DNA from 4 places in the Pseudoalteromonas sp. SR44-2 genome. Region 2 is predicted to be linked to each of the others. Evidence: predicted binding sites of a transcription regulator. Region 2 holds the regulator's gene; each other region holds the start of a gene.
The links. The regulator LexA, encoded in region 2, represses DNA repair genes until DNA is damaged. The targets are predictions, from matches to a motif close to TACTGTATNNNNATACAGTA.
Positions count from the first base shown of each region.

Region 1: the regulator LexA is predicted to act here: its motif matches at 1,591-1,610, upstream of uvrD (DNA helicase II).
Region 3: the regulator LexA is predicted to act here: its motif matches at 1,819-1,838, upstream of dinB (DNA polymerase IV).
Region 4: the regulator LexA is predicted to act here: its motif matches at 2,459-2,478, upstream of H5115_RS15430 (SulA-like leucine-rich domain-containing protein).

Region 1 covers NZ_JACJDW010000038.1:25,719-31,788, forward strand. Annotated here, with positions in the region: gene H5115_RS17600 (dUTP diphosphatase) at 1-581, opposite strand, end outside; gene H5115_RS17605 (YacL family protein) at 662-1,030, opposite strand; gene H5115_RS17610 (hypothetical protein) at 1,147-1,371, opposite strand; gene uvrD (DNA helicase II) at 1,675-3,840, shown strand; gene H5115_RS17620 (GNAT family N-acetyltransferase) at 3,818-5,887, shown strand; gene H5115_RS17625 (chemotaxis protein) at 5,991-6,070, shown strand, end outside.
Region 2 covers NZ_JACJDW010000016.1:84,077-90,146, forward strand. Annotated here, with positions in the region: gene coxB (cytochrome c oxidase subunit II) at 1-1,021, opposite strand, end outside; gene lexA (transcriptional repressor LexA) at 1,506-2,123, opposite strand; gene H5115_RS11615 (PaaI family thioesterase) at 2,291-2,731, shown strand; gene H5115_RS11620 (hypothetical protein) at 2,732-3,112, opposite strand; gene H5115_RS11625 (hypothetical protein) at 3,426-4,151, shown strand; gene H5115_RS11630 (chaperone modulator CbpM) at 4,214-4,534, opposite strand; gene H5115_RS11635 (DnaJ C-terminal domain-containing protein) at 4,534-5,502, opposite strand; gene H5115_RS11640 (endonuclease) at 5,734-6,070, shown strand, end outside.
Region 3 covers NZ_JACJDW010000004.1:27,139-33,208, reverse strand. Annotated here, with positions in the region: gene H5115_RS03540 (leucyl aminopeptidase family protein) at 1-624, opposite strand, end outside; gene dinB (DNA polymerase IV) at 754-1,806, opposite strand; gene H5115_RS03530 (thioesterase family protein) at 2,536-2,964, shown strand; gene H5115_RS03525 (aldo/keto reductase) at 2,983-4,035, shown strand; gene H5115_RS03520 (ABC transporter substrate-binding protein) at 4,152-5,075, shown strand; gene H5115_RS03515 (fumarylacetoacetate hydrolase family protein) at 5,026-5,646, opposite strand; gene H5115_RS03510 (hybrid sensor histidine kinase/response regulator) at 5,979-6,070, opposite strand, start outside.
Region 4 covers NZ_JACJDW010000027.1:50,587-56,656, reverse strand. Annotated here, with positions in the region: gene H5115_RS15445 (DUF6172 family protein) at 1-285, shown strand, start outside; gene H5115_RS15440 (diguanylate cyclase) at 479-1,396, shown strand; gene H5115_RS15435 (YchJ family protein) at 1,471-1,950, opposite strand; gene H5115_RS15430 (SulA-like leucine-rich domain-containing protein) at 1,989-2,423, opposite strand; gene H5115_RS15425 (tetratricopeptide repeat protein) at 2,735-3,199, opposite strand; gene H5115_RS15420 (NCS2 family permease) at 3,318-4,610, shown strand; gene H5115_RS15415 (hypothetical protein) at 4,683-5,441, opposite strand; gene cysB (HTH-type transcriptional regulator CysB) at 5,766-6,070, shown strand, end outside.

The DNA.
Region 1 (6,070 bases), on a different contig from region 2:
TTTGCAAAATCTGCATGTTCTGTATCAAGGCTTTTAACTACTTCAACTAAATGCTCGTTATCTTCTTGCCCGTTCCACTCTTTAATATAGCTACCGTCTTTGTAGCCATGATCTTGGCGGAAAAAGTTTAACGTGTTTTTACCTACGTAGCCGCGATATAAATCATCAATATCCATACCCATTTGCGCCATACAGCCGGCAAAGGCAGCGGCATTAAACGTTTTATCTGCAACAGCGCAAGCCGCTAATATTTCTAGCGTTTGTTTAAAGTCATCCGCTTGTTGCGCATTACTAAGCTCAGTTTCAAGTTGCTTTGCTAAGTCTTCGTAGCTAGTTTTACCGTCAATTCTAAGCGATAGACCAAAATGAAAAATATCAACCAACTCTAAAATAACTTGTTCAGTATCTGGTGTTTGTTTTTTCCACCATTTCCAACCATGATGATCCAGCATTTCAGCGCACTCAACCCAAATAGCGCGGTACCATTCGAATCCTTGAGTAAACCATTGCTCATGTACTTTAGTGTTCATGGCGTTTTGCATTTCTAGCATAACTACTAGCTTGTTTAAATTGGCAGACATATTCATTCCTGTCGTTTTTGATTAGTGTAATAGTACAGATAAAGGAAGCTTAACGCATCAGCACTATCTTAATATGTAGTTTACTTTGAGCCGCTAAATTCAGCCCATGAATCAATTAAATCAATGAAATCTTCAAAGCCACAACCACTACTTAAACCATTTTCTTCAAGCGCTAAATCGTCATCTTGATACGCTATTAGGTCTTCACTGTCTTGATGAAGCGCATGGGCTTCAAATAGTGCTTCGTCTTTGGTTAATATTAAATCTATTTCTTGGCCTTTTAGCGTTAACGGCTCATAGCTTGAACTCACCGATGCAATAAGCGCTTGCACCATAGCTACTTTGTCTTTGCCTATTTCTTCGTTTAGCCAGCGACCAATAATGGCGTGTTCACTGCTTATTTTAATACGTAGCCCACTAATAGGGTCGCGAATAAATTGATATTCCATAGGGTTTGCCTGTAAATCTTTAATTACGTAATTATATACGTAAACGCCCGCAAACCACAGGACATATAAAGTAAAATAGCGCCACTAGGGCGCTATTTTACTCAACTTTAAAGCCGTTAACTTCGCGATCTATAACGCGCTGCGTCAATAATCGACCATAAGTAAATAATAGGCACAAGTACAAAACCTACAAGCACATAAATTAGTGCGTAACTTATTATAATAGCGAGTGCAAAAAATATAGCCGCTAAAATACGCCCTTGCACTAACTGCCCTAAACCAGGAAAAAATATATTACATAATGCTGCGATTACGTTACCGCCAGAACCTTGATCTGCCATACTAACCTCTGTATTTATTTGATTTTATAATTATTTACTTACACACTCTATGCCAATTTATTAAAGCTTACAAATCAAATAGTTAAATTACCCTAGATTTAAAGAGTTAGTAAATTTTGCTAACTTTAGGTCAAATTAGCAATTTTTATTATGCGTTTACACTTTTTTGCTTGTTCAAAAAACTAGCAAGTTACTCGTTTTTAAGGCTATTTTATAAATAGCTGTTTATAAAAACAGTATTTTATTTAGCCTAACAAAAACACCTGTTATACTGCCCACAATATTGATTAAAAAGGCGTAACGATGGACGTTTCACAATTACTCGATGGCTTAAATGACAAACAACGCGATGCCGTTGCAGCCCCACTACAAAACATGCTGGTATTAGCAGGTGCTGGGTCTGGTAAAACACGAGTGTTAGTTCATCGTATTGCGTGGCTTATGCAAGTTGAGCAAGCATCTGCTTACAGTATTTTTGCCGTAACCTTTACTAATAAAGCGGCTAAAGAAATGCGCAGCCGCGTTGAAGAAACACTAAAAGCCCCTGTAGGTGGTATGTGGATTGGTACGTTCCATGGTTTGTCGCATCGTATTCTACGTGCTCATCACCGTGAAGCTAACTTACCAGAAGCCTTTCAAATTTTAGACTCTGACGATCAACTTAGAATGATCAAGCGCTTATTAAAATCAATGAATATTGATGACAAAAAATGGCCCGCCAAACAATTTGGCTGGTACATTAGCGCCAAAAAAGATGAAGCACTTCGTCCTAAAGATATTCAAGCATACGATATTAACGAACAAATGATGCTGCGTGTTTACGCCGCCTACCAAGAGGCCTGTGATAGAGCAGGCCTAGTAGATTTTGCCGAAATATTACTACGCAGCTACGAAGTGTTAAAAAATAACCCTACGTTACTACGTCATTACCAGCAACGCTTTGCACATATGCTCGTAGACGAGTTCCAAGATACAAATACCATTCAATATGCATGGTTAAAGTTACTTGCAGGCGATACAAGCAGTATCATGATTGTAGGCGACGATGACCAAAGTATTTACGGTTGGCGCGGTGCTAAAATCGAAAATATTAAACGATTTTTAACTGACTTTAGCGCAGAAACCATTCGTCTTGAACAAAACTACCGTTCAACTGCAACTATTTTGAAAGCGTCTAATGCATTAATTCAAAATAACTCAGAGCGTATGGGTAAAAGCTTATGGACCGACGGTAACGATGGCGAGCCAATTTCTATTTATGCGGCATTTAATGAGTTAGACGAAGCGCGCTTTGTAAGTAGCAAACTACGAAGCTGGTTAAATGCAGGTAATGCCCTACAAGATGCCGCAATTTTATACCGTAGTAACGCGCAATCTCGTGTACTCGAGGAAGCCATGCTACAAGAAGGCTTAAAATACCGTATTTATGGTGGTATGCGATTCTTCGAACGACAAGAAATTAAAGATGCGTTGTCGTACTTACGCCTAGTAGGTAATCGTCAAGACGATGCCGCATTTGAGCGTGTAATTAATACGCCAGCACGCGGTATTGGCGATAAAACATTGAGCCATATACGAGATTGTGCACGAGCAGAATCGTTACCGCTTTGGTATGCCGCAAAAGCAATTGTAGAACAACAGCATTTATCTGGTCGTGCTTCTGGTGCAGTAAGTAAGTTTGTAGAACTAGTAGAACAAATAGAAGATAAAATTAGCGATCTAACTTTGCATGAGCAAGCCAAGTACACAATTCAAACCTCAGGCTTAATGGCAATGTACCAAGCCGAAAAAGGTGAAAAAGGCCGTGCTCGCGTAGAAAACTTAGAAGAGCTAATTAGCGCTTGTGATCAGTATGAGCTGCCTGAAGACGAAGAGTACAGCTCACCTTTACAAGGCTTTTTAGCCCATACGTCACTTGAGTCAGGTGAAGGACAAGCAGAAGAGCACGAAGACGCCGTACAAATGATGACGCTTCACTCAGCTAAAGGCTTAGAGTTTCCGCTAGTGTTTATGGTAGGCGTAGAAGAAGGCATGTTCCCTTCTCAGCAAAGCAACGAAGAGTCGGGTCGCTTAGAAGAAGAGCGCCGCCTTTGTTATGTAGGCATGACACGAGCAATGGATAAGTTATACATTAGCCATGCTGAGAGTCGCCGTTTATACGGGCAAGAAAAATACCATAGCCCATCTCGCTTTTTACGCGAAATCCCTGAAGACTGCGTAGAAGAAATCCGTATTAAAACACAGGTTTCTCGCCCGCCTGCCGCTGGGCGTTTTAGCGCATCAGTTAGCCATGCCGCATTTGAAGACAGTGGCTTTAACTTAGGACAACGCGTACTGCATGCTAAGTTTGGTATTGGTACTGTACTGAATTATGAAGGTAGTGGCGCACAATCTCGCGTACAAGTTAACTTTGACGACCTTGGTAGCAAATGGTTAGTAACGGCCTATGCACGATTACAAGCGGTATAAAGCACACCTAAATGAGTTAGAGCAACAATTAGCTGGCGCGTATCATCGTCAGCTAGTGTTGATCACGGGCAGCCCAGCTTGGTGTTATGAAATACTTAACTCATTAATAGATGAAAACAATACACTTGTTGTATCAAAGCAGTGCGCGATTAAAAATTCGTACTGGCCTACTCGCACACACCAAATTTTAGGGCAAGAATTTGCTCATGCTGTTTACGATGGTTTTAGTGGTTTGCACCCTGATAAACTTGCAGCACTTGCCGGCACCGTTAAAGCAGGAGGTATACTGTTTTTATTACTGCCTGAACTAGATGATTTAGCCTCTTGGCAAGATCCCGCATTAAGTACAGTGCAATCACACGGTCAGAGCATTGACTACAGCATATTTAATCAACGTTTCGCGACTATTATTAAACCGTTACCTGCTTTTCACTTTAGTGAAAAAAATGGCTGTATTAGTAATAACGCTAGCTATGTAATGCATAATAAAATTGATTATCTACCACAGCAAAACTGTATTGAGCAGATAGTAAAAGTAGCTAATGGCCGTGCAAACAGGCCTTTACTCATTAATGCTGATAGAGGCAGAGGTAAGTCGGCAGCACTTGGCTTAGCCGCGGCAAAACTAACTGATAAAAAAGTAATTATTTGCAGCACTCAGTTTAAAGCGACCCATAGCAGCTTTAAATATTTAGCCCAAGAGTTAAGCCTTCAATACAACGCTGAACATAAACAGCTCGCCAACTTGCACTACGTTGCACCTGACGCGTTATTAAACACACTACCTGAGTGCGATTTACTACTCGTTGATGAAGCTGCAGCAATCCCTGTTCCGTTATTACTACAAATGCTAGCTCATTACCCTCGTATAGTATTTGCAAGCACTCTGGTTGGGTATGAGGGCAATGGTAGGGGTTATACCATTCGCTTTAGTAACTATATTAAAGCGCACTATAAAGCCTCTAAAGTTGTAACGCTTGATGAGCCACTGCGTTTTGCTAAACACGATCCCCTCGAGAAGCACATTCGCACCTTGCTTGCACTCGATGCAGAATATATAGAGTTAAGTAGTGGTGAATTAGAGCAGCCAATTCATAGCGAAGTAACTCAGCAATCCCTTGTAAACAATGAATCTTTACTGCAGCAAGTTATTGCCCTACTTGCACTGGCTCACTATCAAAGTAGTGTCAACGACTTACGCCAACTACTAGACGCACCATCGCAAAGACTATTTATTAGCAAAATTAATAATCAATTAGTTGGCGTATGCTTAATCGCCATAGAAGGTGGTTTGAGTGAAGAACTTGCCCTACAGGTTATAAGTGGAGAGCGCCGTCCGCAAGGACATTTAATGGCGCAAGCACTCTCACAACTTAGCTTTAATAATGACTGTTTAACACAACTGAGCGCTCGCGTTGTACGAATAGCGATTGATCCGAGTTCCCACAATATAGGACTTGGTAAAAAGTTACTTAGTTATTGCGAATCGCAGGTAAAAAGCCAATGTAGTTGGCTTGGTGCAAGCTTTGGCGCAACAGCGCAGTTACTTAATTTTTGGCAAAACCTAGGGTTTGATACTGTAAAATTAGGTTATCAACGCGATAAAAGCACCGCTGAACATTCGGCGCTTGTAGTTAAATGCTTAAGTGACAAAAGTACAATTCTTCAACCCCTAAAAAAGCAGTTTAAAAACGATTTCTTTTATGCTCTTTTAACACACTTTAAAACACTAGATTGGCAACTCGTGAATATTATAATTGAAGGATTTAGCGACGAGTTAATAATCCTAGAGACTCACGAGCGATTAGCACTGCTCACTAAAAGTAACTTCACTCAATTTAGTATCTCTGCAACTCTTTGGCAGTTACTGAGTCAGTCACCTTCTTATATATCTCAATTAACAGAGTCGGATAAACAACTTTTAATAAAATTAGTACTTCAAAATGAAAGTAATGAAAAAGTGATTCAACACTTAGGTTTATTAGGAAAAAAGCAGCTTGAAAATCAATTTAAACGTGCCATAAAAAACCTCACTAACACCATCTAATAATTTCTAGCTGCCCTATCTCTGTTAAATTTTATCCATCTTTAAGCTATTTATTTAATTTGTTCTATCCTTAAAGCATTAAGAGGTAAATTAAGATAAAGGCATGGAATTAATAAACTTTAAAGTGGGCTGCAAAACAATTTCGCTAAAAATACTCGATATTTTATTAACTGAGCGCTTTGA
Region 2 (6,070 bases):
ATAACTGTTTGGCAAATGCTTGCATTGCCGTACCGGGTCGTCCATGGATAACTACATCAATGTGATCTTTTATATCGCCAAGCACTATCGGGCTGCCTTTAAGTGCAGGAAAGACACCCGGTAACCCCATGCCAGTAGGTTGATGACATGCAGCACAATTAGCCATATATACTTGTTCGCCTAAAGTCATTAACTCTTCTTTTGGGAGGGTTTTATCAAGTAATGCGGCATCTGCTAATGCTGCTTTTTGTTTAGCCTGCTTTGCATCTGCAAGCCATGTTTTAAAATCAGCTTCAGATTTAGCGACCACCACAACGGGCATAAAGCCATGGTCTTTACCACACAACTCAGCACATTGGCCTCGGTAAGTACCTTCTTCGTTTATGTTCGTCCATGTTTCATTTATAAAGCCGGGGTTCGCATCTTTTTTAACTGCAAAATCAGGTACCCACCAAGAGTGAATAACATCATCAGAAGTCATTAAAAATCGTACTTTTTGATTTATTGGCAGTACAAGAGGCTTATCAACCTCAAGTAAGTAGTTAGGGTTTTTATCTGCAAGATTCGCTATTTCATCTTGCGGGGTAGATAAAATAGAGTAGAACTCTACATCTTCGCCCATATATTCATAATGCCATTTCCATTGCGAACCCGTAATTTTAATAGTGAGATCAGCTTTGCTGGCATCTTCCATTGCAATAAGGGTTTTAGTGGCTGGTACTGCCATAGCAATTAAAATAACAAACGGAATTGCAGTCCAAAGTATTTCTACTTTAGTGCTTTCGTGAAATTGGGCAGGTACAGCCCCTTTAGATTTACGGTGATGAATAAGTGCCCAAAACATAATTGCGAACACTATCACCCCAATCACACAACATATTATAAATATGGTCATGTGCAGCTGATATACATTATTGCTTATATCGGTTACGCCTTTGCGCATATTGTATTGGCTATTAGCCAAAACTGGGTGCGTAAAAACACATAATATAAGCCACAAGGTAGAGGTCAGTTTACCCATGTGACGGCTCCTTTGATGCTATTGCGAATGCAAAGCGAAGAGGCATACGGCTTAAACGCCAATTCGTTATTTTTATTTTTTTAGCCAATCTCATTTAATATTGATTGGTTTTGCTGCGCCAACAACGGGTTTGTGTATATTGTGTGTTCTCAAAACTAAAAAGCTGTGAGTTATTATTAGCTCAGCACATTAACAATTAGCTAAAAAACGAACAACAAGCAAGTTTTAGTATAAAAAACAATCAGGTGATATTGAATAATTAATAAAAAATCGGTAATCAACTAGGCAACAGGAAGTTCAAAATATGAGCAAAACAAAGGGGTTTAACGCATTCGGAGGGGGAAAATATAAGTGCAAAAAAGTTTACAGCTTAAATAGTCAGTGGGCTGTTTACGCCCTATTTTTTAGTACAAATTTTAAAACAAAAATGCGTACTAATTAGTACGCATTTATAAAGCTGCTTGTTTAAAAGCTATTTTTAAAGTCACATCCAATCAGCGTTTCTTATAACGCCAACGGCTAAGCCTTCAATATTAAAAGACTCATTCTCAAGATCTACTTCAATAGATTCAAAATCGTCGTTTTCAGCATGAAGTAATACTTTACGACCCGCTTTCTCAAGACGTTTTACAGTTACGTCTTCGTCTAGGCGGGCAACAACAACTTGTCCGTTTTCAGCGGTTTGAGTACGATGTACAGCAAGTAAATCACCATCCATAATACCAATATCTTTCATGCTCATACCGTTAACGCGTAGTAAAAAATCTGCAGCCGGTTTAAACATTAATGGATCGATTTTGCAGTGACTTTCAACGTGCTCTTGCGCCAAAATAGGTGAACCAGCAGCAACACGCCCTATAAGCGGTAAACCTAATTGTTCTGGCTCTTCTTCTTCAATTAATTGAATACCACGGCTTGCACCTGGTTTCATTTTAATTGCGCCTTTTTTAGCAAGTGCTTTTAAATGTTCTTCAGCAGCATTGGCACTTTTAAAACCTAATGTTTGCGCTATTTCAGCACGTGTAGGAGGCATACCAGTGTCTTTAATAAAAACTTTAATTAGTTCGAGTATTTGAGCTTGGCGGTTCGTTAATGGTCGCATACAACTGGTTTTCCATACAGTACATTTAACTGTGAGTATATACAGTTAAATAAAAATCGCAAATTTAAATTAAGCCTTAAAATAGCTAAAGTAATTTCACTTGTGTACATTTTAGGGATATAACTAAAGCTGAGTTTATAAATGATTAAAAATGCAAAGGAGACATTATGAGTATTTGGTACCAGCCCATCACCTTAGAGCTGTGCAAGCAGTTAGAGCAAGGCGTTAATGGCCAAGGAACATTAATGAAAACTATGGGGATAGAAGTCACAGAAATTGGCGATGATTATTTGGTTGCCACAATGCCGGCAATTCCTGAGCATCATAACCCAATGGGGATGGTTCACGGCGGTGCTAACGTTGTACTTGCCGAAACAGTTGCCAGCTATGCCGCTAACTTTGTTGTCGATTTTACTAAATTTTACTGTGTAGGGCAGGAAATTAGCGCAAGTCATTTAAAAGCATCTCGCAACGGCACTTTAACAGCAACGGCTAGAGCGTTTCATATTGGCAAACGTAGTTCAGTATGGGAAATAAAAATTACAAATAGCCGCAATGAGCTGTGCTGCGTATCAAAAATGACCGCAGCAGTCGTAGAGCGAAGATAGTTACTTTTCGATTGGGTAAATGGTAATTTCCATACCCGCACCAATCGCAGATATACGCAATAATGTATCTGCATCTAAGGCTTGATTAAAGCACTTAGGAGAAGTCCCTGATTCAAAACCAATATCAAACGTTCTACGTGAACAGCTTAACCATTGCTTTAGCGCATTACGCGAACACGATTCAATAAGCTCACATATATGGTTTATGGCTTTATCAGGTGTGCTCACCTCACCTGTAGCTTCAATACGCGCTAGTTGACGGTATTCGTCTTTGTCATAATGTAAAATCGTCGCGACTTTTTTCAAGTCCGCCACTAGCAAACTAATATCTTGCTTTGATTCAAGCTCAAGATCTACATTTAAAAATTGAATTTCCGACATCGTTTCGTATTTATCCTCTAATAATTTCATTGCAAACTTTAACGCAGTTTTACCGTTATACCAAATCAACTATGCTCTATTAACCACTTTATATGGATATTTCGCAGCTTTTAAGTATTTTTTAGCATTTAAAGCTAGCTGGATATCAAATATTCAGCTCAATTAAACAGATAAGTCATGTTAGGAATTTAAGTGTAATCTTTTTTATTTTTAAATGATTACAGTAAGCTATAGTTTAAACTGCGACAAAATGTCGCAGTAACTTATCCCATTAATGTAATAAACTAGCCTCTAAAAATAATAAGACTAAAACATGAATAAAAAAATATTTAAGCATGCTCGCAAGTTACATAAATGGTTAGGTTATTTATTAGCACTACAAATTTTAGCATGGTTACTAGGTGGTTTGATTATGAGTGCAATCCCTCTTGATAAAGTTCATGGGGAGCATCTTGCTACACGTACTCTCAATAATCCATTTACGCAGGCTGATTATATTGCTTCCCTTGACGATATTGCCTCTCAGGTGGTTAATCCAACACAAATAATTTTTGAGAACTTCTTAACTACACCACTTATTACTGTCTTTAGTAATAACGAGCAGCAAAGCTTCAATGGCATAACAGGCCGACCATTTGAACCGCCAACTAAAATACAAATTACCGCAAATGCTAAAGCACACTTACTTATTGATGCTCAAGTAACAAGCGCTGTACTACTAAAGCAAGGTACGCGAGAAGTTGGATATAAAACCAATGTTTGGCAGGTACAATTTGACGACACATTTAACACAACACTGTACTTGTCAGAAAATAACGGCAAAGTTGTCACCGTTCGCAGCACGCTATGGCGAATATTCGACTTTTTTTGGATGTTACATATTATGGATTACGATGAGCGAGAGGATTTTAATAATCCGCTGCTTATTAGTTTTGCAGCAACCAGCGTACTTTTTTGTTTAAGTGGAATATTATTACTTATACAAAATATACGACTAAAACGATTTATCCGAATTAAAAATAAGAATAAATCAAAGTAGTCATATTGGTTTTTGAGAGCTAGCGCCCACTTATCAAAGAGTAAATAAGCCTAGGGCTTATTTTATTCCAAGTGCTTAAATCGACTCAAATGTCGCTTTAACATTTCGTTTTCGAAAATCAACTCATCACGCTCATCCAGCAATTGTAAAACTAAAGCTATTGCCGACCAATCTAACGAAAAGTCATGCTGGATACGGGCCGCTTTTTTAACTAAGGTCACTGCAGATACCGTAAATTGCCACTGCGTAACATGCTCCCCCTCAATTGGAACCGCAATATTATGCTCAACTAGCTCATATAAAATTGCTTCGCTAATATCACTGCTCAAACATAGCTCTTTGCTAGTAAGTAAATCGTCTTTTTGTGTCACGATAATTTGCATTATGGCTTGCTCCAGTTATTACGGGGATCAAAGTGAGCTTTTTCGGCTAATTCTTCCCACAGTTTTTTACTGGTATCATCAACAGATGTTGGATTAACAATTTTAAGCACAGCAAATAAGTCACCTTTAGCTTTTTTACTCATTAATCCCTTACCTTTAATACGCAAGCGTTGACCAGACTGACTATTAGAAGGAATAGTTAATTGGATATTACCTGTCAACGTAGGTAAATTTAGCTTTGTACCAAGAGCCGCTTCCCATGGTGCAAGAGGGACAACTATATTTAGGTTATGACCCTCAACATCAAATAATGGGTGAGGCACTAAACTAATTTGTAAATACAAGTCGCCATTTTGCCCATTCGCTGACCCTAACCCGCCTTGCCCTTTTAGTCGAATTCGCTCGCCATTTACTGAGCCTGCAGGAATTTTCACTTTAAGTGATTTTTTAATTTCAGTAACACGGCCACTGCTGTCTCGCTGCGGTAACATAAACTCAACAGGCTTCACGGTATCAACTAAAGTCTCTTCAAGAAAAATTAGGAACTCTATTTCCACATCTTGTCCTTTTTGCGCGCGAGCGGCGTTACTTCTGCTTTGCCCAGAACGATCGAATCCACCAGCCCCGCCAAACATTGAATTAATAAAGTCAGAAAACTCTTGGTCGGTTTGAGGATCGCTTTGCTGGTAATTACTTTGCGAAGAGGCATTATTACCACCATAATGGCCTTGCTGTTGACGAGCACGATTTTGTTGGTGACGACGTAACTCGTCGTATTTTACACGTTCTTCTTTGTTATGAATGACTTCGTAAGCTTCTGCTATTTCTTTAAACTTATCTTCTGCTTGAGGCTCTTTGCTTACATCTGGGTGATATTTTCTGGCTAACTTTTTATAAGCTACTTTAACCGCTTTATCATCTGCATCAGGCGATATTCCAAGCACTGCATAATAATCAACAAATTTCATTTGCAATCCAAATCCTCATATTGAGTAAGCTTTAAGCATACTCCTTAACGGGTAACCTTGTGTGGTTAAAATACGATAAATAGTGAGAAATAAATGAATAGTGAAAATAACTTTGAGTAAAAAATTAATCAGGCACTTTTTAGTAATATAAGCGTAGGCCTTAAGTTAACTTTATCTTTTATCTTCAAGGCTTTAAACTGCCTATTCCTGTAGTTCACATTTGTGATGGATATGACTCGATTTATTCTGGCCTTATTGGCTTGTTGTGTGTGCGCTTCGGTATCAGCCGAACAATTTACCCGTTTTTCAACGGCTAAAAGACATTTAATTAAAACCCTACCTGACAACGCCAAAAGCATTTACTGCGGTTGCGACATTAAAAAAGAAGGCAAAAAACTCGTTCCTGATCCGTCTAACTGTGGTTACATTCCTCGAAATACCCTTACCCGCTCAGGCAAAGTAAATGTGCGAGCACTACGCATTGAGTGGGAGCACATTGTTCCGGCGTGGGAATTTGGTCACCAGCTACAATGCTGGCAAGATGGCGGGCGTAAAAACTGCCGTAAAG
Region 3 (6,070 bases), on a different contig from region 2:
TGCAATATCATCAATTACGTCAACTGCAATGTTTGAGCCTTTAAACAATTCAACGCAGTAATCAGCAAAACGTGGGGGAGCCATACGCTCAGGTTCAGTGCCACACAGGTCACGCGCTGCATATTGGCCAGCTGCAATTGCATTAACAGCTTTAATAGTTTGCTCGCTTGCGCCAACTAAACCAATCTGTGTAATTGGTTCAATGCTTTCACCGTGATATTCACGCGCTTCTAATGGCTGCCATAAGGCTTGGCAAGCGCCTAAATAAGCAACTTCTAAAGCATGCTGATAACGGCTATCGCCATTTAAATTTGGTAAAAATAATGCAGGGTTAACACTGCCCGACGCTTTTGCTTCGTTAATTGCTAATTTAGCAGCATCAAAATAACGACGCACGTCGTCGTAATCTCTATTTAACGGACCGGTTGGCGCAAGTACAACGCGCTTGTTTTCAATTACTAATAAAGTAACTTGCTTACCGATGCGAGAATCTACGTTTGCATGAGCTAAAATAGCATCACGTAATGAGTTATTTGGTAACTGAGAAAAGTCATTACTAATAATAATAAGCGCATCATGAGATGTGCATTCAAGGCTTGCACTAACCGCTTGAGGGTATGCCATAAATAAGGTCCTGTTAGAAAACATAAGCCCCTATTATCGTCGATTTAAATATTGAAGACCAGCAAGGAGCGATGAGCTAATCACATAACCTATCAATAAATGGCAACTTGGAGTTACAGGCTTTACAGCTTAATCGAGAATACTAAGTTGGAAGTTTTGCTCTGGCTCGTTTTTAATGCCAACGCCTATGCCAAGTAATCTTACAGGCTGTTGAAGCCCACGCTGGTAAGCCTTAGTAAGTAGTTGAACAAATATTTCTGTATTTAGCTCGTGATATACCTGATCGGCTGAGGTCACTACAAAATTTGCAAACTTCACCTTAACACTCAATTTATTAATACGGTTTTGTAACTGCTGTTTATTTAGCCTTAAAACTAATTCCTCTAACAATCTTGGCAGCTCATATAAGCACTCTTGCAAACTTGTTTTGTTGTACTCGTAGGTATGTTCAACACTCAGCGATTTTCTTATACGATCTGTGGATACTTTACCAACATACTCACCTGCACATTTTTGATAAAGCGACACACCAAAATTACCCACATGTTGCTGCATCCAGTTAACGCCTTTTTCACGTACATCCTTGCCGGTATATAAGCCTTTTAAATTTAGCTTTTCGAGCGTTACTTTGCCCACTCCTGGAATTTTCCCAAGCGGTAATTGCGCTAAAAAGCCATCAACCTCATCAGGCAAAACGACAAATTGACCATTCGGTTTGTTTTCGTCACTGGCTATTTTGGCAATAAATTTAATCGGTGCAATACCTGCTGATGCCGTGAGCCCTGTAGCATTGTAAATATCGGCTCTTATTTGCTGGGCAATAAGTGTGGCACTGCCTTTACAAGCGGTGCTGTCTGTTACATCTAGGTAGGCTTCGTCTAAAGAAAGGGGTTCAATTAAGTCTGTGTAGCGGCTAAATACTTCACGTATTTGGTTTGAAGCTTCTTTGTATACAGCCATGCGTCCTGGGACAATAACTAAATCGGGGCATAATTGTTTAGCATGATAGTTCGACATAGCCGATCGTACGCCATACTCTCTAGCTATATAGTTAGCGGTTGAGAGCACGCCTCGTCGGCTATTGCCTCCAATAGCAAGCGGTACACATGCAAGTTTTGGATTATCTCGCATTTCTACTGCTGCATAAAAGCAATCCATGTCTATGTGAATAAACTTTTTCATCACCACAACAATAACTGGTTATTTATACAGTCATTATTATAGAATCACATGCGATAAGCAAGCCTAGGGCCTGTTTATCTTTCGAGGTTAAAATTTGCAGCAGTATGTTTGGTATTTAGGCAAGGCAGAGCCTATGTAGTGTGGTTATTCCCCATAAATAGGCGATAACGTAGCACAAATGCCAAACATACGCTGCCCGAAGGGTTCTGCCTAGGGCCAATGTACTCTTTGTTGCCTACATGGATGTAGGTAAGGGGCGTGAGCAGGACGCGGAAGCTTTGCTCGGTTTTTACTTAGCCCACTAGGTCACAAACCTCGCGCCGCGATTAAATAGCCCCTAGATTGAACAAATTTTAATCCTGAAAGGTCAACAGGCCCTAGTTAACGATTAAAAAAAGTGTTTATTGTCCTCTGATCTCTTATAACCACGTAGCCAATACATAACCTCAAATAAAAATCCTGCCAACATTAAAATGATAGCGCCAGATTCATTCCCCATCGCGTAACAGGTAAAAGAAGCTATAAAAACCAAACAAGCTAAGGACCAATTAATTATATTCTGCATATTTTTACCTTTGTGTGTGTTTTTGTGTGTCTGTGTAATTTAACTGTAGACCTAAAATTAAACAGGTACAATCATCTTATAAAAAAAACATGCCATTAATTACCTTGAGCTCGTAACACCATGTTGATAATCTAAGTACTTTAAAAATCAAGGGCCAATAAATAATGCAAACGTTTAAAGATCAGCACCCTATTCATACCGATATCACCGTAGCATGGGCTGATATGGATGCGCTACAACACGTAAATAATGTAGTGTATTTACGTTACTTTGAAATAGCCCGAATCGACTTTTTAAATAAAATAAATCTGTTCGACACAATAAGCCCAAACGGTGTGGGCCCAGTAATAAGCGAAAATAACGTTCGCTATAAACGCCCAGTAACTTTTCCCGACACACTCACTGTAGGCGTTACAATTACAGATCTTAAAACAGATCGCTTTACCATGAACTACACAGTTTACAGCCATGCACAAAAAGCAATAACGACTACGGGTGCATCTAAAGTTGTAATGTTTGATTTTACTACAGGGCAAAAAGCCCCAATCTCCGAGCCTCTTTTATCGGCTTTAATCAGCCATGCTCAAAACTAATTTAGTTAAGGAATTTTTATGCAATACAACCCACTAGGTAGCAGTGGCGTAAACGTATCTCGAGTGTGCCTAGGGAGTATGACTTGGGGTAAACAAAATACTCAAAGCGACGCTGATGAACAAATAGCCTACGCGCTAGAGCAAGGCGTAAACTTTATTGATACAGCCGAAATGTATGCTGTGCCTCCTTCGCCAGAGACCTATGGTAAAACCGAGGAAATTATTGGCAATTGGCTATCGCGTAATCAGCAAAAGCGCAGCGATGTGGTACTAGCTACAAAAATTGCAGGCAATGGATTATCGTGGGTACGTGATGGCGGCAATATTACTCGCCAAACAGTAATAGAAGCCGTGGATGATTCACTTAAGCGACTTCAAACAGACTACATTGATTTATATCAACTACATTGGCCAAACCGCTCTACCCCTCACTTTGGCAGACAATGGCCCGGCACTCTTAAATTTACCGACGTAAATACACAAGAGCAACAAGCTAGTATGCTTGATATTCTAGAAGGCCTTAATGAATGTGTTAAAGCAGGTAAAATTAAACACTGCGGTTTATCTGACGATACGCCATGGGGTATAAGCCAATTTTTAAGTTTGGCCAAAGAGCATAACTTACCGCGTATGGTATCTATTCAAAATGAGTTTAGCTTAGCGCACGCTAAAGACTGGCCGTATTTAATAGAACAATGTGTACACGAAGATATTGCCTACTTACCGTGGTCGCCTTTAGCAGCCGGTTTATTAACGGGTAAATACCTAAACGGTGCTCGCCCTGAAGGCTCTCGTTGGACCTTCATGCAGCGCAACGGTATTTTTAGAGATACACCCAATGCAGAGCAAGCCACTAAGCAGTATGTTGAGCTGGCTCATGCAAACAATATAACTCCAGCACAACTAGCCTTAGCATGGTGTAACCAAGTAGATGGCGTAACTTCTTCAATTATTGGAGCAACATCTATAGCTCAACTAAAGGAAGATATAGACGCATTTAGCATAACGCTAAACGACGAAATTCTTAGTGAGATTAACACCATATTTAGAAACCATCCGATGCCTTATTAAGCATGTATGAGTTAAAAGCAGCCTTGAATGAGGTTGCTTTTAACTAAAATATTTGACCCTACTACAACCAACACTATACTTTTATTAAGTTTTCTTAATTCAACGAACACTTATCAATGCTGAAAAACGGATACTATGCATTTTGCTTATTGATTGTATTTAACGCGCACGCCGTTGAGCAAAAAGTACAGCCTCTAGAAGAAATTATTTGGCTGCAAAGTTACACGCCCCCTTTTCATATAGCTAAAAGCGAAAGCGCACCACAAGGCGGAATTTGCGACAACCTAACCGAGCAACTCATCAGAACCATAACTGATGTAAAACATACTCGCTTAATTGTTCCTCAGCAGCGTATAAATAAATATTTAAATGAAGGGAAAAATGTATGTTTTCCGTGTGTTATTTATAAAAAAAATAATAACCAACAACTTAACTACTCAAATCCAACAACGGTATATCCCCCATTTTCAATTATCACGACTAAAGAGCTAAAGCCGCAATTAGAAGAAAAGCACGGCTCGCCTATTCACCTTATTAATTTATTAACCGACCCGCAATATGTATACGGGCAAGCGGCTGCACGTAAATTTACAACTAAAATTAATACAATTATTGAAAATACAAAACGAGATAAAGAGTCTTCGTTAAGTTGGAGTAGCGAAAATGAAAGTCAGGCTGTTATAGCACGCTTGAGTCACGGCTTTTTAGACTACTCAATTGATTACCCGTTTATGGCTGATTACTTTAATAAACAAGGGGAGTATACGAATATAGAAAGTGTGCCAATTGCAGAAAATGACATTCAATTTATAAGAGGAGCAATAGGCTGTGCGGCTAAAGCACCTAATAATTTTGCAGAGCAAGCCCTTAAAAAAATTAACCGCGCATTAAAAAATAATGTACTTCAATCGCCTGAGTATCAACAAAGTCAGCATAATTGGCTTAAAACCACCTTTACTGACTTTGATAAACACTACCAACAGCAAGTCATTAATTTTTACTTACTTGCCACTGATGCTCAAGCAAACACTGATCATTAGCATAAAGCGCCACTGCAAAAATACTTTTAGCTGTTACCTCACCTACGCCCGACGGTGTACCTGTCATTATTACATCACCGTCTTCTAAGCTCATAAATTCACTAATTTCTTGTAAAATTGAGTCAGGGTTGTGCAGCATAAAATGAGTATCACCTCGCTGAATCACTTCATTATTAATTTTAAGTTCAAAGGTAAAGTGCTTCATTGCATCAGTTAGCGCTACAAAATCAGTTAAAATTACAGAGCCGTCGAACGCTTTAGCACGCTCCCATGGAAGCCCTTTATTTTTTAATTTACTTTGCACAGTACGCTTAGTTAAATCAAGGCCGAGTCCAACACCTGCAAATTTTTTATCTTTAACTACAAAACATAGCTCGGTTTCATAATGCAGCGTATCGCCGTTGTGAGCTGCAAATAACGTATTAGTAATTGCGCTATTTGGCTTATTAAATAAAACCATTTGATCTGGCGTTTCGTTATTTAGCTCTGCAATGTGTGCTGTATAATTACGGCCAACACACACTACTTTTGATGGTGTTAATTCTTCAGATACTAACTTTATTGAATGCATATAAATAATGTCTCAGTTATTGGACCTGTTGACCTTTCAGGATTAAAATTTGTTCAATCTAGGGGCTATTTAATCGCGGCGTGAGATTTGTAACCTAGTGGGCTCGATAACTGCTCCTGCGTTATTCTACTGACTTACATCCCTGTAAGAATAAGTAAAAACCGAGCAACAAAGAGTAAATAGCCCCTAGGCAGAACCCTTCGGGCAGCGCATATTTGGCATTTGTGCTACGTTATCGCCTATTTATGGGGAATAACCACACTACATAGACTCTGCCTTGCCTAAATACCAAACAAACTGCTGCAAATTCAACCTCGAAAGATAAACAGGCCCTAGCTAATAAGCGTTTCAAGTAAGCTCAAATTAATAGGTTTAAGTAAAACTCGGTCAATATTTAAATCTTTTATTTCTCTTGGATCTGGCT
Region 4 (6,070 bases), on a different contig from region 2:
CTAAATCACGAGAAAATCAAATACCCTCGTATGGTTGATGCTGCAAAGCACGAAGTGAAAAAATATTTGAAAAGAGAGCGTAATAAAACGCTACCTGAAGATGCTGACTATTGGGCATTTGACTGTAAGTTTGGTAACACAGCTGAAGATGCGCAAGTTGTGCACGTTGCTGAATTAAGTAACCAAATTGGCGAAATTGAAAAGCAAGGTTTGACCTCTTTCTACGTAGAGATTTTAGCTCGACCTGCTCAACGTCAGCAATTAGATTTAGATGATGACGAATAATACTTAACTAAATTAAGTATTCGAAGTTTTAAAATGAGCCCAAGTGGCTCATTTTTTGTTTTTATGCATTAAAGATTCACCATAAATCATTTTTATTAGTAACTAATAAGTAGAATTTTATTATATTAACATTTACATAACAAAATATAGTGATATAAGGTGTGTTTAATTAAAAAAACAAAACAGTTGTACCATGCCTATAAATTACTCTGACCACCAATTGAAATTAAGCTTAAAGAACTCTAAGGTACTTGTCGTTGATGATCAGCTATTAAGCTTAATTGTATTAAAAAAAATATTATCAGAGCATTTTAGTGTAACAACAACGAGCTGTGGTGAGGATGCGATTGAAATTTGTAAACATAATCCGCCAGATATAATACTACTCGATATTAATATGGAAGGAATGAGTGGTATTGAAACATGTCTAAAATTAAAAAATATACCTGAAACACAAGATATCCCCGTTATTTTTGTAACCTCATCTGAAAATCAAGAAGAAGAGTGCTGGGAAGCAGGGGCTGTAGATTTTATAAAGAAACCAACTAACTCGGAAACTTTATATAGAAGAGTGCGCGCCCATATCACGATGAAACTTCAACACGACTTACTCAATCAAAAAGTATTTTTAGATGATTTAACTAAAGTATTCAATCGCCGTTATTTTGATGCACATTTTTCTAAAATGGAACGAAGCGCCTTACGAGAAAAAGTTGACTATGCACTATTACTCATCGATATAGATTACTTTAAGCAATACAATGATATCTATGGTCATGTGCAGGGGGATACGGTGTTAAACCTAGTAGCACAAACTATTACTAATAGTTTGCAAAGGCCAACCGATTTTGTTGCGCGTTATGGCGGCGAAGAGTTTGTAGCTGTTCTACCGCATACAAGCACTGAAGGTGCAATTTGTGTTGCTGATAAAATTAAACAGAATGTGGCCGATTTAGGAATATTACACAAATATTCAGAATATGATTTTGTGACTATTAGTATTGGCGGTGCAACCCTACAACCATACGTAAATAACAAAAACACGTTGCAGATCGCAGATGAAAAAATGTATGAGTCTAAAATGCAAGGGCGTAACAAAGTGTGTTTTTAAGTTTAGTTAGCTAATAAATCACTCTGCCACTTAAAAACACCTTTTAGGTAATAAATATTAAATAAGATTATTGATTACATGCTATGACATTTTTTGTACTTTTTATTGCTACCGCATGGGCAGTTATCATTTCTGCCTACTTTAATATCTTCAACAGGATATATAGTGCCATCTAAATAACGCCATTGAGTGTTTTCTTTAATAAACTGCGATTTTTCATGAAGCTCACAAAATAAGTTTTGATAAAAATATTGGGCTTTAAATTCTACAGTTCCAGTATCGCCATCATGGCTTGAGTCAATTAAATCAAGATTTATAAATCGACAGCTGTTAGCAAAATCATTGATTTCTTTAACCGGATTCTCAGCTTGTTTTTCTTTTGCGTAGGTTTGATAAACATATTTTGCATTTTTAATAACATAAGCGCTGAATCGTGAGCGCATAAGTTGTTCAGGAGTGTCAGCTTGCTTTACAGATAAGTGAAGCGGCTCGCAGCAATCGGCATAATTGTGCCCACTGCTGCAAAAACATAGTATGGCATTGAGTGAAGTCATAATAATAATACAAAGTCTAAAACATTAGTTTAACAAGCTTATTGAGCGAGTGGTATCTCTGTTGTTTGTGCGTTTTTAGTAAAACAGTATAGTTTTGTATTCGTTTTACTTAAATCGAACGATAGATTTGTAAGTAGTTGGTTATTAACTATATCGGTCCAGGTGATTACCGCTGCAAAGTTTCCATTATGTAACGCAGAATTTAATACATACTCTAGATTTACTAGGTGCTTCTGTCTAATAACAAGTAATTTACTTGTATCAATAGAGCATGAGTCAAGTAAAGCTTTGCTCGGTACATGATCTGGCGCAATTAATAACGTCCATGCATTAGAGCTATTGTATTGGTGTAATACTTTTAAAAGCTCAAAGGTCGCTGAAATTTCATCTTCAATTTGGATCAAATTTACGCAATCGCTTTGCTCGTCTTGTTGGTAACTTTTAACTGTTCGCACGGTAATAGGCTGTAACATAGTTTCACTCACTGGGTTTTTATACAGTATTCATATACAGTATTCATATACAGTAGTTTATACAGTGCTTTCGTGCAAGCATTTTATGCTATTTATTTGTACAGTTATTCAGCCTTTGATCATTGTTTTTTATTTTTAAATCTATAATTCTTTATTAATCAACTTGTTATAGGCTTGTTTTTGAGAAGGTTGTTTTAAAATAAATTTTTGAGTAGTGTCTTCATTTGTGGGTTTTATACTGTGTAGGAGTATCTTTGTAACTATATACAGTATTTTTCAACACTGTATACAGTACTTATAACTTAGTTGGTTTATGTGTTTTCACTCGTGCGAGGGATCATATGAGAAAACTGGAGTTGGTGAATTTGTTCGTACAAACTTGCTGCATAACATTGAGCATCTTTAAATCGCTTAGTTTCGATATGTTTGCGTATATCTGTAACCGCTGCAGTGGCAGGTGCATACCCTTGGCTACTCGCTAAGCTCAACCACGCTACAGCATGAAATACACTTTGTGGCACGCCTTCACCTTTTACAAAAAATAAACCTAAATAAAACTGTGCTCTATGGTTTCCTGCCATTGCAGCAAGGCGCATCCATTTTGCAGCCAATGGAGCTTGATTATTTTTTAAATAATATAGGGCTTTATTAATAGTACTTTGCTCATCTTTTTTATTATCAATGGGCGCGGGGCTGCTTTCTGGTTGAGTAACAAAACCTAAAATGTTGTCTAGCTGTTGCTCTAAGTCTTGCTCACAAGGTGTTGTTTTAAGCATATTGGTTCATTTATTATTTTAACTACTTTAACAGTTTAGTATATAGCAAGGTAAAATGTCCTGTAAAAGATAATTTTTATGTTAAAATCTCGCCACTTTTTACTATCACAAGTTTATTATGTTTGAAGCCTTATTTAAACTCAGCGAAAATAATTCAACAGTTAAACGCGAATGCGTTGCTGGCCTAACTACCTTTATTACTATGGTATACATTGTATTTGTAAACCCGGCTATGCTTGCTGAGGCAGGGATGGACCAAGGGGCTGCATTTGTAGCGACATGTATAGCAGCTGCGATAGGCTGTTTTATAATGGGCTTATGGGCTAATTATCCATTAGCATTAGCGCCTGGCATGGGACTAAATGCCTTTTTTACGTATGGCGTCGTATTAGGAATGGGTTATACCTGGCAAGCCGCATTAGGGGCTGTTTTTATGTCGGGTTGTATATTTTTATTCTTAAGCTTATTTAAAGTCAGAGAATGGATTATTAATGCCATACCTCTGGTGCTCAAGCGAGCTATCGCAACAGGTATTGGTGCTTTTTTAGCCTTAATTGCCCTTAAAAATGCAGGCATTATTGTCTCAAGCCCTGCAACACTAGTGCAATTGGGCGACATTACTTCCCCAGGCCCATTATTAGCTATATTAAGCTTTTTTGTAATTGCAGCGCTTTTATACCGCGATTTTAAAAGCGGTGTACTTATTAGTATTTTATTAGTGACAGGCATTGCACTAAGTTTAGGGCTAGTTGAATATCACGGTGTTATGGCTATGCCACCATCAATAATGCCTACTTTTATGCAACTAGATTTTGCCGCCGCTTTTGATATATCAATGATGAGTGTTATTTTTGCATTCTTGTTTGTCGATCTTTTTGATACTTCGGGTACATTAGTTGCAGTCACTCAAAAAGCTGGTTTAGCTGATGAAAAAGGTAACATGCCTCGTTTAGGACGCGCACTAAGTGCTGACAGCTCTGCAACAATTGCAGGTGCGATGCTAGGCACGTCTACGACTACATCGTATATAGAATCGGTTGCTGGTGTATCTGTTGGCGGACGTACTGGCTTAACGGCTGTAGTTGTAGGTATTTGCTTTTTACTAATGATGTTTTTTGCACCGCTTGCACAAATGGTACCGGCTTATGCTACGGCAGGTGCTATTTTATATGTCGCTGTACTGATGCTACAAAATTTAAAGTTTGTAGATTGGGATGATATGACCGATGCAATTCCCGTAACGGTTGTGTTGCTAATGACACCATTAACGTTCTCGATTGCACACGGTATTGCGCTTGGCTTTATATCTTACACCGCGGTTAAAGTATTGTGTGGTAAAAAAGATCAAGTCAGTATTAGTGTTTGGATATTAACAGCCTTGTTTGTTTTCAAGTTTGCATTTTTGTCTTAATGGCTAACGAAAAATAAAAAAAGCCTGCACAAATTTAATTTGTGCAGGCTTTTTAATGCTTTTATAAAAACGCTACCATTTCTTTTTAGGAGCAAACAATATATCTAAGTCGTCTTGCTCTTCTTCTGTTTTCTTTTTAAGTGCGCTTGCATTAGAAGCTCTTAGTTCAACACTAATTGCTTCTAAGTAACCTTCAACTTCTTGGCGTTTTGTTGTTACATATTCATCGGTGTATGTAACTGCATTGAGCGTTGCCTGTGCTTTTTCAAAATACTGTCTTGCAGAGCCAACCATACTTGCTGAGCGGGCAGATAAGCCACGTTTTATTTGGCTTTCAATATTAATACGCAGTTGTAGTTTTTCAAGACGTTTATCTTCTAAAACAAAAACTTGGCTGTCAATACGACCTTTACTGTGTTCAGAGCGTAAAATTGAGCGTAATTTTTTAATGCCCTGAATTAAGCCTACAAGTTGCTTGTCATTATTCGGTAGCGTTAAAGCTTCACTGCTATTATCTTGAACGGGATTAGATAAGTGCGTTTTCGCTTCACTTAAGCGGCTTTTAAGTGCTTTAGATGTTTGCGAGTTATTAACCATTGTATTTAAAGCTTCGTAAATACGGCGTTGTAACGTACGAATTAGATTCTCAGACAGGGGTATGTTAGCACTATTCATTAGTGCTTCTTCTGTTTCTTCTATTATAGCTTTTTGTTTTGTAAGCTCTTTGCGGCGTTCTGCCTCTTGTTTTTCTTTGTGTTGTTGTACAGCACTTACCCAAAGTGCAATCACAATCAATGCAACTATAAGCACTATTATAATAGAAACGATCATGGTGTAATTCTCGGACATATAACCTAATTATTTAATCTTACATTAAATATACGTTAACAGGGTAGCTTTGCGCCGATTAACTTAAAAAATACACCCAAAAATTGATAGGTTGAGCTCTTTATAAACCGTAGTCACCCTAAGGGCTTATAAACTAAAGCTGAATAAACATCGCTACCTCAAGCATATTTATTATGCTAGCCTTGAGCTCTAATCAGATAATTGCACACCTAAAGACCTAAAGTGATATTTTACGTAAATAACACTTGGTTTTAAGCTGTATTGCCTTTATAAATAATATGAATAATAACGTTAAAATTTGCAGCCATGAAATTACAACAACTCAGATACATCGTAGAAGTACAAAATCATAAATTAAATGTTTCAGCGACTGCTGAGAGTTTATTTACCTCGCAGCCAGGAATTTCTAAACAAGTACGCATGTTAGAAGATGAGTTGGGTGTACAAATTTTTGGTCGCAGTGGTAAACATTTAACGCATGTAACCGGTGCTGGCGAAGATATAATTAATATTTCTCGTGAAATACTCTCCAAAGTAGAAGGTATTAAAGCCGTTGCTAATGAGCATACGTTACCTGATCAAGGTAAGTTAAATATTGCCACAACACATAC